DNA from 3 places in the Limnohabitans sp. 2KL-27 genome. Region 2 is predicted to be linked to each of the others. Evidence: predicted binding sites of a transcription regulator. Region 2 holds the regulator's gene; each other region holds the start of a gene.
The links. Region 2 encodes LexA, which represses DNA repair genes until DNA is damaged. Its sites were predicted from a motif close to ACTGTATNNNNATACAGT; they were not measured.
Positions count from the first base shown of each region.

Region 1: the regulator LexA is predicted to act here: its motif matches at 2,495-2,512, upstream of recA (recombinase RecA).
Region 3: the regulator LexA is predicted to act here: its motif matches at 1,753-1,770, upstream of LHAB_RS09780 (Y-family DNA polymerase).

Region 1 covers NZ_CXOP01000002.1:324,239-328,520, reverse strand. The annotation lists gene argC (N-acetyl-gamma-glutamyl-phosphate reductase) at 1-780, shown strand, start outside; gene recX (recombination regulator RecX) at 915-1,373, opposite strand; gene recA (recombinase RecA) at 1,398-2,435, opposite strand; gene LHAB_RS04155 (MarR family winged helix-turn-helix transcriptional regulator) at 2,577-3,080, shown strand; gene LHAB_RS04150 (response regulator) at 3,182-3,856, shown strand; gene LHAB_RS04145 (sensor histidine kinase) at 3,907-4,282, shown strand, end outside.
Region 2 covers NZ_CXOP01000002.1:2,046,211-2,050,492, forward strand. The annotation lists gene kdsB (3-deoxy-manno-octulosonate cytidylyltransferase) at 1-118, shown strand, start outside; gene adk (adenylate kinase) at 242-898, shown strand; gene LHAB_RS12655 (asparaginase) at 962-1,930, opposite strand; gene lexA (transcriptional repressor LexA) at 2,004-2,675, shown strand; gene LHAB_RS12665 (hypothetical protein) at 2,796-3,134, shown strand; gene LHAB_RS12670 (D-2-hydroxyacid dehydrogenase family protein) at 3,192-4,199, shown strand.
Region 3 covers NZ_CXOP01000002.1:1,438,354-1,442,635, reverse strand. The annotation lists gene LHAB_RS09785 (stealth family protein) at 1-259, opposite strand, end outside; gene LHAB_RS09780 (Y-family DNA polymerase) at 422-1,729, opposite strand; gene LHAB_RS09775 (SOUL family heme-binding protein) at 1,965-2,492, shown strand; gene LHAB_RS09770 (HNH endonuclease) at 2,581-2,937, shown strand; gene LHAB_RS14670 (hypothetical protein) at 2,934-3,086, shown strand; gene LHAB_RS09765 (pyridoxamine 5'-phosphate oxidase family protein) at 3,076-3,651, opposite strand; gene cho (excinuclease Cho) at 3,716-4,282, opposite strand, start outside.

The DNA of each region.
Region 1 (4,282 bases), 1.7 Mb from region 2:
GAAGCCGATCTGGTGGTGCTGTGCCTGCACGACGATGCCGCGATCGAATCGGTGGCCATGATCGACAGCTTGCCCGGTCAAAAACCGCGCATTGTGGACGCCTCGACCGCGCACCGCTGCCACCCCGATTGGGTGTTTGGCTTTCCCGAGTTGGCGGCGGACCAGCTGGCGGCCGTGCGCCAGGCCCAGCGTGTGGCCAATCCCGGGTGCTATGCCACGGGGGCGATTGCCATCTTGCGGCCTTTGATCGACGCCGGCCTGCTGCCAAGAGATTTCCCGGTGTGCCTGCCCTCGGTCAGTGGGTATTCAGGCGGCGGACGCAGCATGATCGAAGACTACGAAGCAGGCCGGGCGCCCCTGTTTGAGGTCTATGCCTTGGGCCTCAAGCACAAACACATTCCAGAAATCATGCGCTACACCGGGCTGAGCTCGCGGCCCTTGTTTGTCCCGGCTGTGGGCAATTTCCGCCAAGGCATGCTGGTGCAACTGCCGCTGCACCTGGACGCTTTGCCGGGCAAGCCGACGGGCGCCGACCTGCACCAAGCCTTGCGCGCGCATTACGCTGCGAGCCAAGAAGCCGGCGGCTGGGTCAGTGTGCTGCCCGCCACCGCCGATGCCAAACTGGACGCCACGGCGCTCAACGACACGAACCAGCTGGAAATCCGGGTCTTCGCCAACGAAGAAGCCCGCCATGCGGTGGTGATCGCCCGGCTGGACAACTTGGGCAAGGGGGCCAGCGGCGCGGCAGTCCAAAACATCCAACTGATGCTGGGTTTGTAATTCACCCGCCAAGTGGGCTCTTGGCTTCTGGGCGTTTTCCCTGTGGGAGCGAGCTCCTGCCCGCGAATGCAGATGATCCGTTGATCCGGGCACTCGGCCTCAGGGCCAGCCAGCCCCCTTGGTATTTTTGCAGCTCAGATGTCCTCGTCTTCGCCCTGCACCACTTTGCGCACCACCTCGGCGTTGAAGCCGCGGGTCATCAAAAAGCGGATCTGTTTGGCCCGCTCGTTCGGTTCGGTGGCGGGGCGGTCAAACTTCTTGCGCCAAACAGCCAGTGCGCGGCTGAATTCGGTCTCACGCAGGCCCTCCATGGCCGCTGTCACGGCATCCCCTGTCAAGCCTTTTGCGGCCAGCTCTTGCTTGACGCGTGCCGCCCCCAATTTGCCTGAGCGGCGGTGCACCACCGAATCGATAGCGCGCCCGTCGTTGATGAAGTCGCGCGCTTGCAGCTCGTCCAGCGCCTTGGCCAGCTCGCCGGGCACCTCCTCGTGCGGGGCCAGCTTGCGCTCGAGCTCGGTGCGCGAGTGCTCGCGCTGACTCAAAAGCCGCAGGGCGCGGCCTTTGAGCGAGGGCTGAAAACCGGGCTTGTTCAAGCGGGGTCTCTTCGCCAAGGCCGTTTATTCGCCTTTGGGCTCGGCAATGGCCGATTCCAGCAAGCGGATGCCCAGCGATTCGCGCACCTTGTTCTCGATCTCGCGGGCCAAGGCCGGGTTTTCGCGCAGGAATTCGCGGGCGTTGTCACGGCCTTGGCCGATTTTTTCGCCCTGGTAGGCGTACCAAGCGCCGGATTTGTCGACGATCTTGGCGGTCACGCCCATGTCGATGACTTCGCCTTCGCGGCTGATGCCCTCACCAAACAGGATGTCGAATTCGGCGGTCTTGAACGGCGGCGCGACTTTGTTCTTGACCACTTTGACCTTGGTCTCGTTGCCAATCGCGTCGTCGCCCTTTTTGATGGTGCCGGTGCGGCGGATGTCGAGGCGCACCGAGGCGTAGAACTTGAGCGCATTGCCGCCGGTGGTGGTTTCGGGGCTGCCGAACATCACGCCGATCTTCATGCGGATCTGGTTGATGAAGATGACGGTGCAGTTGGTCTTTTTGATGGTGGCGGTCAGCTTGCGCAGGGCCTGGCTCATCAAACGCGCTTGCAGACCGGGCAGGCTGTCGCCCATGTCGCCTTCGATCTCGGCTTTGGGGGTGAGCGCCGCCACCGAGTCGATGACGACCAGATCCACGGCGCCAGAGCGCACCAGGCTGTCCACGATTTCCAGGGCCTGCTCGCCGGTGTCGGGCTGGCTGACCAGCAGCTCTTGCAGGTTCACGCCCAGGTTCTGGGCGTATTGCACATCGAGCGCGTGCTCGGCGTCCACAAAGGCGCAGGTGCCGCCCAGACGCTGCATTTCGGAGATGACTTGCAGGGTCAGGGTGGTTTTGCCCGAAGACTCCGGGCCGTAGATTTCGATCACGCGGCCACGGGGCAGGCCGCCCACGCCCAAGGCGATGTCCAGGCCCAAAGAACCGGTTGAGACGACCTGGATGTCGGCAATGACTTCGCCTTCGCCCAATCGCATGATGGTGCCTTTGCCGAATTGTTTTTCAATCTGGGCCAGGGCGGCTTGCAGGGCTTTGGACTTTTCGCTGTTGTCGTCGCTCATGGGAATCTCCTTGAATATCAATGGTTTGGGGCACCGGGTTCAGCAGGGATGCGCTGTTTACTGGATGCGTGAACAGTACTGTAAACGAGCTGTATAAAGCTGTAAACACTATTTTTGGTCAGTTTGCCTTATCATTCCGGCATGTCAGAACACCCCGCTTCAAACGCCTGGAGCAGCCCAGCGCTGCAGGATGACCGTTGGCGCCAAACCCATTTGGGCCGTTTGCTGGGCCACGCGATGCGGCGTTTTGACGAGCGCGTGCTGCACCTGATGGCGGGCAACGAAGGCGTGCCCTTGGCCTTGGCCAACCTGGCCTCGCGTGACCAGATCAGCGCCGCACATGTGCACATCACGCGGCATTTGGCGCTGGAAGGCTCGCGTTTGACCGACCTGGCCCGCGCTGCGGGGATGAGCAAACAAGCCATGGGCGATCTGGTGGACCAGTGCATGGCTTGGGGCTTGGTGCAGCGCGAGCCGGATCCGTTGGATGCCCGGGCCCGGCGCGTGGTGTTCACGCCCGTGGGGCTGGCTTGGTTGCACGCTTTCAAGGACGCGGTGGCGCAGGCCGAGTCTGAATTTCGCGAAGCGGTGGGCAAAGATGTGGCCACCGTGGTCGCTTTGGGTTTGGAAGCCTATGCCCATTGAGGTGAGGACCCCAAAACGGGCCGCAACGGACACAGCTGACACTAGAATCAAGCAGCCGGGATAAGCCGCCAGGGCAGCCGCCACAACAACAGGAGACAGACATGCGCATTCTGATAGCCGAAGATGACCAGGTGCTTGCCGATGGTTTGTTGCGCACTTTGCGCAGCGCAGGCGCTGCGGTGGACCACGTGGCCAGCGGCAGCGAAGCCGACGCGGCGTTGATGACCAACAATGAATTTGACTTGTTGATCCTTGATTTGGGTTTGCCCAAAATGCATGGACTCGAAGTGCTCAAGCGACTTCGGTCCAGGGGCTCTGTGTTGCCAGTCTTGATCCTCACGGCGGCAGACAGCGTGGAAGAGCGCGTCAAGGGTTTGGATTACGGTGCCGACGACTACATGGCCAAGCCCTTCAGCTTGCAAGAACTCGAAGCCCGCGTGCGGGCCCTCACCCGCCGGGGCATGGGGGGTGCGACCTCACAAATCAAGCATGGCCCATTGATCTATGACCAGTCCGGCCGCGTGGCCACCATCGACGGCAAGATGGTCGAGTTGTCGGCCCGTGAGCTGGGCCTGCTCGAAGTGCTGTTGCAACGCGCAGGCCGCCTGGTCAGCAAGGACCAGCTGGTCGAACGTCTGTGCGAATGGGGCGAAGAGGTCAGCAACAACGCCATCGAGGTGTACATCCACCGTTTGCGCAAGAAGATCGAAAAAGGCCCGATCCGGATTGCAACCGTGCGCGGTCTGGGTTACTGCCTCGAAAAAATTCCAGGCTGAATGCCTGTTGATTTGACCGATACCTGCACAGCCCCCAGGATGACGCCGCCATGAAATCGCGTGGCTGGAGTGTGCGCATCTTCAAGCGAGAGCAGCGGTCCTTGTTCGGGGAAATTCTCGACTGGATGCTGACGCCGCTGTTGTTGCTGTGGCCCATCAGTCTGGCCCTCACCTGGCTAGTGGCGCAGGGGCTGGCCAACAAACCGTTTGACCGGGCACTGGTCTACAACGTGCAGGCATTGGCCCAGCAAGTCAAGCTTGGGCCCGACCAGCGTGTGCAGTTCAACCTGCCCCAACCTGCCAGCGAATTGTTGCGGGCCGACGAGACCGATCTGGTTTATTACCAAGTGCGAGGCGGTGGCGGCGAGCACCTCAGCGGCGAACGCGATCTGCCCATGCCCAAGCCTGGCGAAGACAAGGGCAGCA
Region 2 (4,282 bases):
ACAACTGCGTGCCCTGTGGCATGGCCACCGGATCGCGGTCCATGTGACCCGCGAGGCACCCGGCCCAGGCGTTGACACCCCCGAGGACCTGGCGCGTGTGCGCCAGCTGATCCCCTGAACGGCAAACCAGGGCTGACGCCGTAAGCCAACTTTGAGGCTGGCGTGATATTCTCAATAACAATCCGGCATCGGTCATGGAGCCCGACAAGCCGAAAAAATTTCAAACGATAAGGACATTCCCATGAGACTAATTCTGTTGGGCGCCCCCGGTGCTGGCAAAGGCACGCAAGCCACTTTCATCTGCCAGAAATACAACATTCCCCAAATCTCTACCGGCGACATGCTGCGCGCTGCCGTCAAGGCCGGCACCCCACTGGGTCTGCAAGCCAAAGCCGTCATGGAGTCAGGTGGTCTGGTCAGCGACGACCTGATCATCAACCTGGTCAAGGAGCGCATCGCCCAGGCCGACTGCGCCAACGGTTTCCTATTTGACGGCTTCCCCCGCACCATCCCCCAAGCCGATGCGATGAAGGCTGCCGGCGTCAAGCTCGACTACGTTCTTGAAATCGACGTCCCCTTTGACGCCATCATCGACCGCATGAGCGGCCGCCGCTCACACCCCGCCTCTGGCCGCACCTACCACGTCAAGTTCAATCCCCCCAAAGTAGCTGGCATGGACGACGTGACCGGCGAGCCCCTGGTGCAACGCGCTGATGACCAGGAAGAAACCGTCAAGAAGCGCCTGGATGTTTACAGCGCGCAAACCCGCCCACTGGTGGACTACTACTCCGGCTGGGCCCAGCAAGATCCCGCCGCCGCACCCCGCTACCGCGCCATCAGCGGCACGGGCAGCGTGGAAGACATCACCGCCCGTGCTTTCGAGGCGCTGGCGAGCTGATCCTTCACTCACGACACCAGCACAAAGCCCCGTCATGCGGGGCTTTGTGCTTTGCGGGGCCGATCAGCCCTGGCCCATCAAATCCAGCATCAAGCTCACCCGGGCCTTGAACGCATTGAGCCCTCTGGGCGACATTTGCAAATCGGGTTGCCCCACAACTTGACCTTCGGCGCAGCGGGAGGTCAGGCGCACACCGACGCCTTGATCCTGAGCTTCGACCAGCGCGGACATGAGACTTTGGTGCACCGTGCCATTGCCGGTGCCCGCCACCACCAGGCCCTTCACGCCAGCGGCCACCAGGGCACGCACCTGGCGGGCATCGGCTCCGGCATGGCTGAACAACACCTCGACCCAGGGCCAACCGGCAGCGGGCAGCTGCAAAGCCAAGTGGGCATGGGCATGCGCCACCGGCCAAGCGCCCGGGTCGGACCAACGCACATGGCCTTGCTCCACCCAGCCACGCGGGCCAGCCTCGCCTGAGCTGAAAGCGTCCAACCGGTAAGGATGGACTTTTTGCACGTCTCGGGCACTGTGGATCCGGCCGGCACAAACGGCCAGGACACCCCGTGCCATCGGGTCGCAGACCACGGCCATCGCGTCCAGCAGGTTTTGCGGGCCATCGGGCGCAAGGGCTGTGGCCGGCCGCATGGCACACGTGAGCACCACCGGTTTATGGGCGTGCAGCAGCATTTGCAAAAGCCACGCGGTTTCTTCGAGCGTGTCGGTGCCATGCGCGATGACGATGCCACCCACGTCAGCCTGCTCGAGCCAGTGGACACAACGCAGCGCGAGTGCCTGCCAAGTGGCGTGGTCCATGTCCTTGCTGTCCAACTGCGCCACTTGCTCGCACACCAACAAACCGCCCTGCAAAACCGCGTCCAACCCTGGCACCGCGTCCATCAATTGCTGCACCCCCAACTGCCCGGCGCTGTAAGACGTGTGGTCAGCAGCGCTGGCAGCCGTGCCGGCGATGGTGCCGCCTGTGCCCAAAACCACGACTTTCTGAATTTTTTTTGCGTCAACCACTTGCACAGCCTCAAAAACTGGTTAAAAATACAGTCACTGGATAGAACAACAGTTCCACCAGTCCCCCAAGGAGACCGCAATGACCGACAGCCCCAAACTCACCGCCCGGCAGCAGGAAATTCTGGAATTGATCCAGAACACCATCGCCAACACCGGTGCCCCCCCCACGCGTGCCGAAATCGCCAGCGTGCTGGGCTTCAAGTCGGCCAATGCGGCAGAAGAACACCTCAAGGCCTTGGCCCGCAAAGGCGCCATCGAGCTGGTCAGCGGCACTTCACGGGGCATTCGCCTCAAAGGCAGCAACCGCCACCCACTCCGGGCACCGTCCGATTTGTTCAGCCTCACCCTGCCCGGCTTGGGTCAATTGAGTTTGCCTCTGGTCGGTCGTGTCGCAGCAGGTTCACCCATTTTGGCTCAAGAGCACGTGGACAGAACCTACCAGATCGAAAGCAGCTTGTTTGCTGAGCAGCCCGACTACTTGTTGCGCGTTCGCGGCATGTCCATGCGAGACGCGGGCATCATGGACGGTGACCTGCTGGCCGTGAAATCCACCAAGGAAGTGCGCAACGGCCAGATCGTGGTGGCCCGACTCGGCGATGAAGTCACCGTCAAGCGGCTGCGCAAAACCAGCGGTGGCATCGAGCTCTTGCCCGAAAACCCCGACTACCCCACCATCGTGGTCAACCCCGAGGAGCCATTCGACATCGAAGGCTTGGCCGTGGGCCTGATCCGAAACACCCTTTTGATGTAACCCACCTGCTTGTTGCAGCAGGTGGCGGGCGCTGACGGCATGGTTCTGTCGGCCCTGATGCAACAAGCTCCTTCAGCAATCCTGCCTGTGTCCAACCTCCATGCTTTTGAAAGGTTTCACATGGGAATCGCTCTGCTTGCTTTTTCGGGTCTTTTTCAAGGCCTCTCCCGTCTCCACCGTGCGGCCCCCGCTGCGGCCAAATCCCAGCGCGGCAATGCCTATTTGCGGCCTGTCTGGGCCACCCGCCAGCCCGTCTGCGGACCGCTGGCATCAAGGACCACACCTCAGCCGCTGCGCGTTCAGCCTCTGACCACGCCCGCACTGCGTGTATTGCGGGTGGCCGAAAGCGATCAACGCGTCAAGGGTGCCGGTCGCATGGTGATTTCGGGACGCATGGCCGATGTCTGCGCCGAACTGGACCGCTTGGCGGCTCTCGAGGCCGCACAAGCCCGAATTTGAGCCGAAAAGCCACCCCGCTGACCTGAACAGGTCACCTCGTCAGGGCACAATGGAGGGATGAACATTGTGATCCTTGACGACTACCAAGATGCAGTGCGCAAACTCGACTGCGCAGTCAAACTCGAAAATTTCCCTGCCAAGGTCTATACCAACACCGTCAAAGGCATCGGGCAGTTGTCTGTGCGCTTGAAAGACGCAGACATCATTGTGCTGATTCGTGAACGCACCCATCTGACCCGGGCCTTGATCGAAAAACTGCCGCGCTTGAAGCTGATTGTCCAGACAGGCCGTGTCGGCGGACACATTGATTTGGCCGCCTGCACAGAGCGCGGGGTGGCCGTGGCCGAAGGTGTCGGCTCTCCGGTCGCGCCAGCCGAGCTGACCTGGGCCTTGATCATGGCTGCGACGCGTCGCCTGCCGCAGTACATCGGCAACCTCAAACACGGGGCCTGGCAGCAGTCAGGCTTGAAAGCGGGCTCCATGCCCGCCAACTTCGGACTGGGCACGGTGTTGCGCGGCAAGACGCTGGGCATCTGGGGTTACGGCCAGATTGGTCAGTTGGTGGCCGGCTACGGCAAAGCATTTGGCATGGATGTCATGGTTTGGGGCAGCGACGAGTCGCGCACCCTGGCCGTTCAGCATGGCCACCGTGCTGCCAGTAGCAGAGTGGCTTTTTTTGAAGCGTCCGATGTCGTCTCGATCCATTTGCGCTTCAACGAAGCCACCCAAGGCGTGGTCACCGGTGAGGACTTGGGTCGCATGAAACCCACAGCCTTGTTTGTGAACACCTCACGCGCCGAGTTGATCGAGCCCAACGCCCTGATCAGCGCCTTGAACCGGGGTCGGCCCGGCTTGGCCGCCATCGACGTCTTCGAATCCGAGCCGATTTTGCAAGGCTCGGCCTTGTTGCGTTTGGAAAACTGCATTTGTACGCCGCACATCGGCTATGTTGAAAAAAGCAGCTATGAACACTATTTCGGTGCCGCTTTCGACAACGTGGTGAATTTCATCAAGGGCACCCCCACCAACATCGTCAACCCGGGTGCACTGCAAGTGCGCCGCTGAGTCGCACCGTCCACCCGTGTTTAGCCTCTGAACTGAGGCGATAATCTTCGGTGTTTTGCTGTGCGCTGGGCCACAAGCCATGG
Region 3 (4,282 bases), 610 kb from region 2:
GGCGCAACCAATCGGGCGCCTGCGCGTCGGTGACGATGTAGACATGGCCGTGATCGGGGAAAAATTTCTCCAGCGCACGCAGGCTGTAACGCAGCTCGTGGTTGTCCCGAAAGCGCCCTTCCACATTGCTGTAGCGGGCCATGGCGGCGCTGGAATCGCTGGGGAGTTGCTGCAGGGCCGCTTGGCGCTTGGCGCGCCAGTTTGAATCGTTCCCGTCAACCCACAAGTAAACGATGTCGATGGACGAGTCGTAGGGCATGTCTGCGTTGGTTTTTTGAAGTCGCTGAGTCTAGCAGTGGGTCTGCGCGGGCGTTTTTTATACCCGCCCGGGTCTGAGGGCCACTGCACAGACAGGTCAGGGAGGGTGTGAATGGCCGCCTCCCCTCACCTGGTCCGGCCCCAGACAACAGCCGGTGGGCATTCAAGCGTCCAGGTGCACCGAGAGCAGGCCGGTCCAGTCGGTGGTGTAAGCGGTGGTCTTGTGCTCTTGCCGCATCGCCCACAACTTGATCGCCCTTGGTGCCCCCGCACTGGCCAGCTTCAGGGTGCCGCGCCCATAACGCTGGTTCATGGCGTCCATCGCCGCCATCAGCCGGATGCGGTTTTCGGGCATGGTCTCGTCAAAGTCCAGCGTGAGTTGTTCGCGGGTGGCCGGTTGCAGGTCCATCAGCATCACGCCCGCCTTCGCGTATTTGAAGCCCGGGCGGTAGAGGCGTTTCACGATGGCGTTCGCGGCCTGGGTGATGTGGGCGCTGTCGCTGGTGGGGCTGGGCAAGGGGATGCTGGCGCTGCGGCTGTATTGGGGGTCTTGTTGCCGGAAGGGGCTGGTGCGGATGAAGGCCATGATGTGGCCCGTGTGGCTGCCTTGTCGGCGCAGTTTTTCGGCGGCGCGGCAGGCGAATTCGGTGATGGCTTCTTGCAGTTCGATCAGCTCGGTCACCGGGTGGCCAAAGCTTCGGGTGCAGGCGATTTGTTGTTTGGCCGGTGGTTCGTCCTCGAATTCGATGCAGGGCGTGCCGCCGAGTTCACGCACGGTTTTTTCCAGCACCACCGACCAGCCCGCTTTGGCTGCGGCCGGGCTCATGCCTTGCAAGTCCAGCGCGGTGTGGATGCCTTGGGCCCTGAGTTGTGCGCCGATGCGGGGGCCGACACCCCACACCTCGCCCACCTCGGTGGCGGCCAGCAGGGCCTGGAGTTCTTGGGGGCTGCACGCGCCCAGGTGGCAAATTTGCGCATGGTGCGCCGGGTAGCTGCCGGGTTTGCGTTCGGCGCTTTTGGCGATGGCGTTGGCCAATTTGGCGAGGGTTTTGGTGGGGCCGATGCCGATGCAGGTCGGGATGCCGATCCACTGGTGAATGCGCCCGCGGATGGTGCGGGCACGCCGCACCAGGTCGCCAGGGATACCGCTCAGGTCCACAAAGCTTTCGTCGATGGAGTAGACCTCTTGTGTGTGGCCCAGGCCGGCGGCCAGGCTCATCATGCGGTCGCTCATGTCGCCGTACAGCGCAAAGTTGGCCGACAGGGCGATCAGGCCGGCGTCGCGCTCGAGCGCGCGCAGCTGGAAGTACGGCGCGCCCATCTTGATGCCCAGGGCTTTGGCTTCGTCACTGCGGGCAATGGCGCAGCCGTCGTTGTTGGAGAGGACGACGAGCGGGCGGTTTTGCAGCCAGGGCTGGAAGACGCGTTCGCAGCTGCAGTAGAAGTTGTTGCCGTCGATGAGGGCCAGCATGGGTTGGGGCAGGGACATGAAATACTGTACAAATGAACAGTATACAGACGATGCCTACCCCCAAACCCCCTGACTTAGACGTTTGAGCGGCTGCAGGCGGCTTGCGTACGGTAAGAGACTGATGCTGCTACGATGAATTTGATTCAATGCACCTTCTCCAACACCGTCTTGTCCCATGATGCGCTGGCTTTTCTCTCTCATATCTCCCCTCTTTTTCCTTTTTTGTGGAGCCGCCATGGCCGTTGAAGAACCGCGTTACACCGTGCTCGTCTCAGACCCGCCTTTTGAGGTGCGGCGCTACGCCGCCTTCACGGTGGCCCAAACGCAAATCCAGGGGGACTTTGACGCCGCCAGCCGCAGCGGCTTTCGGCGCATTGCGTCCTACATCTTTGGCGATAACGTGCAAGCCGGGCTGGGTGCGCAGCGGAAAATTTCCATGACCGCACCCGTCACCGTGGTGCCCGACGACCAAGGTTGGCGCGTGCATTTTGTGATGCCGTCCGCCGAAAACATGCAGACCCTGCCCCAACCGCTCAACCCGGACATCCAGCTGCGCCCCGTGCCCGAGCACGAGACGGTGGCGGTGCGCTTTGGCGGCTTCACCACGCAAGCGAGCATCCAGGAGCAGACCGAGCGCCTGCGGGCTTGGGCGCAGGCGCGCCAACTCAAGCTCAGCCCCAAAGCCCAAATCGCCCGCTACGACGATCCCTTCACCCTGCCGTGGAACCGGCGCAACGAAATCCTGATCGACCTGATGCCCTGAAAGCGACCGGGATCAATCGCCCGGTGCGTCCTGCGGCGCTGGCCGCCTGTTGTAGCCTTGGGGGAATGGTCACAACAGTCTTTCAGCCGTGACGGGGCGCATTCGCAAAAAACGCATTCAAGCCCAGCTTGAAGCCCTGCCCGCACCGCGCAGCGATACCGTGCTGTGCCCGCTGTGCGCGCGGCCCATTCCGCCCAGCCAACAAGACGCGCACCATTTGGTGCCCAAGTCACACGGGGGCGCGCACACCGTAGTGCTGCACCGCATTTGCCACCGCCAAATTCATGCACTGTTCACCGAAACCGAATTGGCCCGCACCTATGCCACGGTCGAAGCTTTGAAGCAGCCCGAAGAGATGACCCGCTTCATCCGTTGGGTGCAAACCAAACCCGACGCATTTTTTGAAAAAAGCCGCAAGAGCCAACGGCTCCAAAACCGGCGTTGAACCCTGCCCACCACCATGCCTTTATCCATGCCCACACTGCCCACGACCAGTCGGATCCGGTGCGTGCAGGCAGCGGCTCTTTGGGCGTGCGTTCGGTGGTGGACGGCGCGCAACTGCAGCGCATGCGAGACAACGCGCTCAGGGCGTGAGCCACTCCCAGGTGTTGGCGCTCAGCTGCGCCCGGCGATGCCCGTCGCGCGACAATTCCAGCCAGTCCATCTGAAGCACCTGCGCACGCAGCAAAGCCAAGTTGTGCGTTGGCGCGGGAGCGTTCGCCTTGGTTGCATCTGCCGTGCCACTGTCTGGTGGCAACACCGCGCCCGGCGGCCATGGTGACAAATAATCGCCCGCAGCCGCTGACTGGCTGACGCCTTGCCAAAGCGTATCGACCTCTGGGCCAGAGGTGATGACCGAGCAAGTCGCCCGCACCCGCAATTGCCAGCTCAAACGCGCACTCCAAAACACCAGCATCGCTGAGGCTTGAGCCTGCAATTGAGCCACTTTGGGGCTGCGGCTGTCGGTGTAAAAAGTCAGTTGGGCGGCCACCGCGTCCACCTGCCGCAGCACCACGGTGCGGGCATCGGGCAAGCCGTCTGCATCGGCACAGGCCAGCACGGGCGTGCGCCATTCATGGTGTCGGTCCAGACTGGCCCGGGCCAGCTCTTTCCAAATTTGCGAGCGGATGTCCTCGGGCGTTTGCAGGTGGATTTTCATGATGCTGGGCTTAGGTTGCGTTGGGTGAGGACTTCAACCGAATGGTCTGACGTGTCGTTCGGGCTCACAACAACACCATCTCCACACTTCCCGTGAGCACCGGGCGGCACAAAATCTTGTAGCCGTCGGCGTCAAAATGGGCGGCCACTTGGCTGGCCGACTGGCTCAGTTGGCGGGCCGCTTCGGCGCTGGGGGCGCTGCCCAGATAGCACCAGTGCTTCACAACGTGGATTTGTGTGAGTTCGCCATCGCGCTCGACCAAACCCACCGCACCCGGGTAAGGCCAGCATTCCACGCGCAGCGCCAGCAGGCTGCTGAACAGGCGTTCGCGGTGCGCATCGGGGGTTTCGTCGCCCCGGCACACACCGACGCATTGGCGAATGGCGGCCCTGAAGCAAGCTTTGCCGGTGGGTAATTTTTCGAGGCCCAGCGGGCCGTAGCACAGTTTGTTTTGGTCGGCGATGGCGCGCAGCGCACCGAGTGCGGCGTGGCGGCTGGCGTACAGACCGTACAGCTCGGGCTGGCTGGCAAAGTCGATGTCCCGCGCGTAGACCACTTGCGGCACCTCGCCCGTCAGTTGCAGGCTGCACAGCTGTGGGTTGCGGCGCAGTTTTTGGTTGAACAAGGGGTG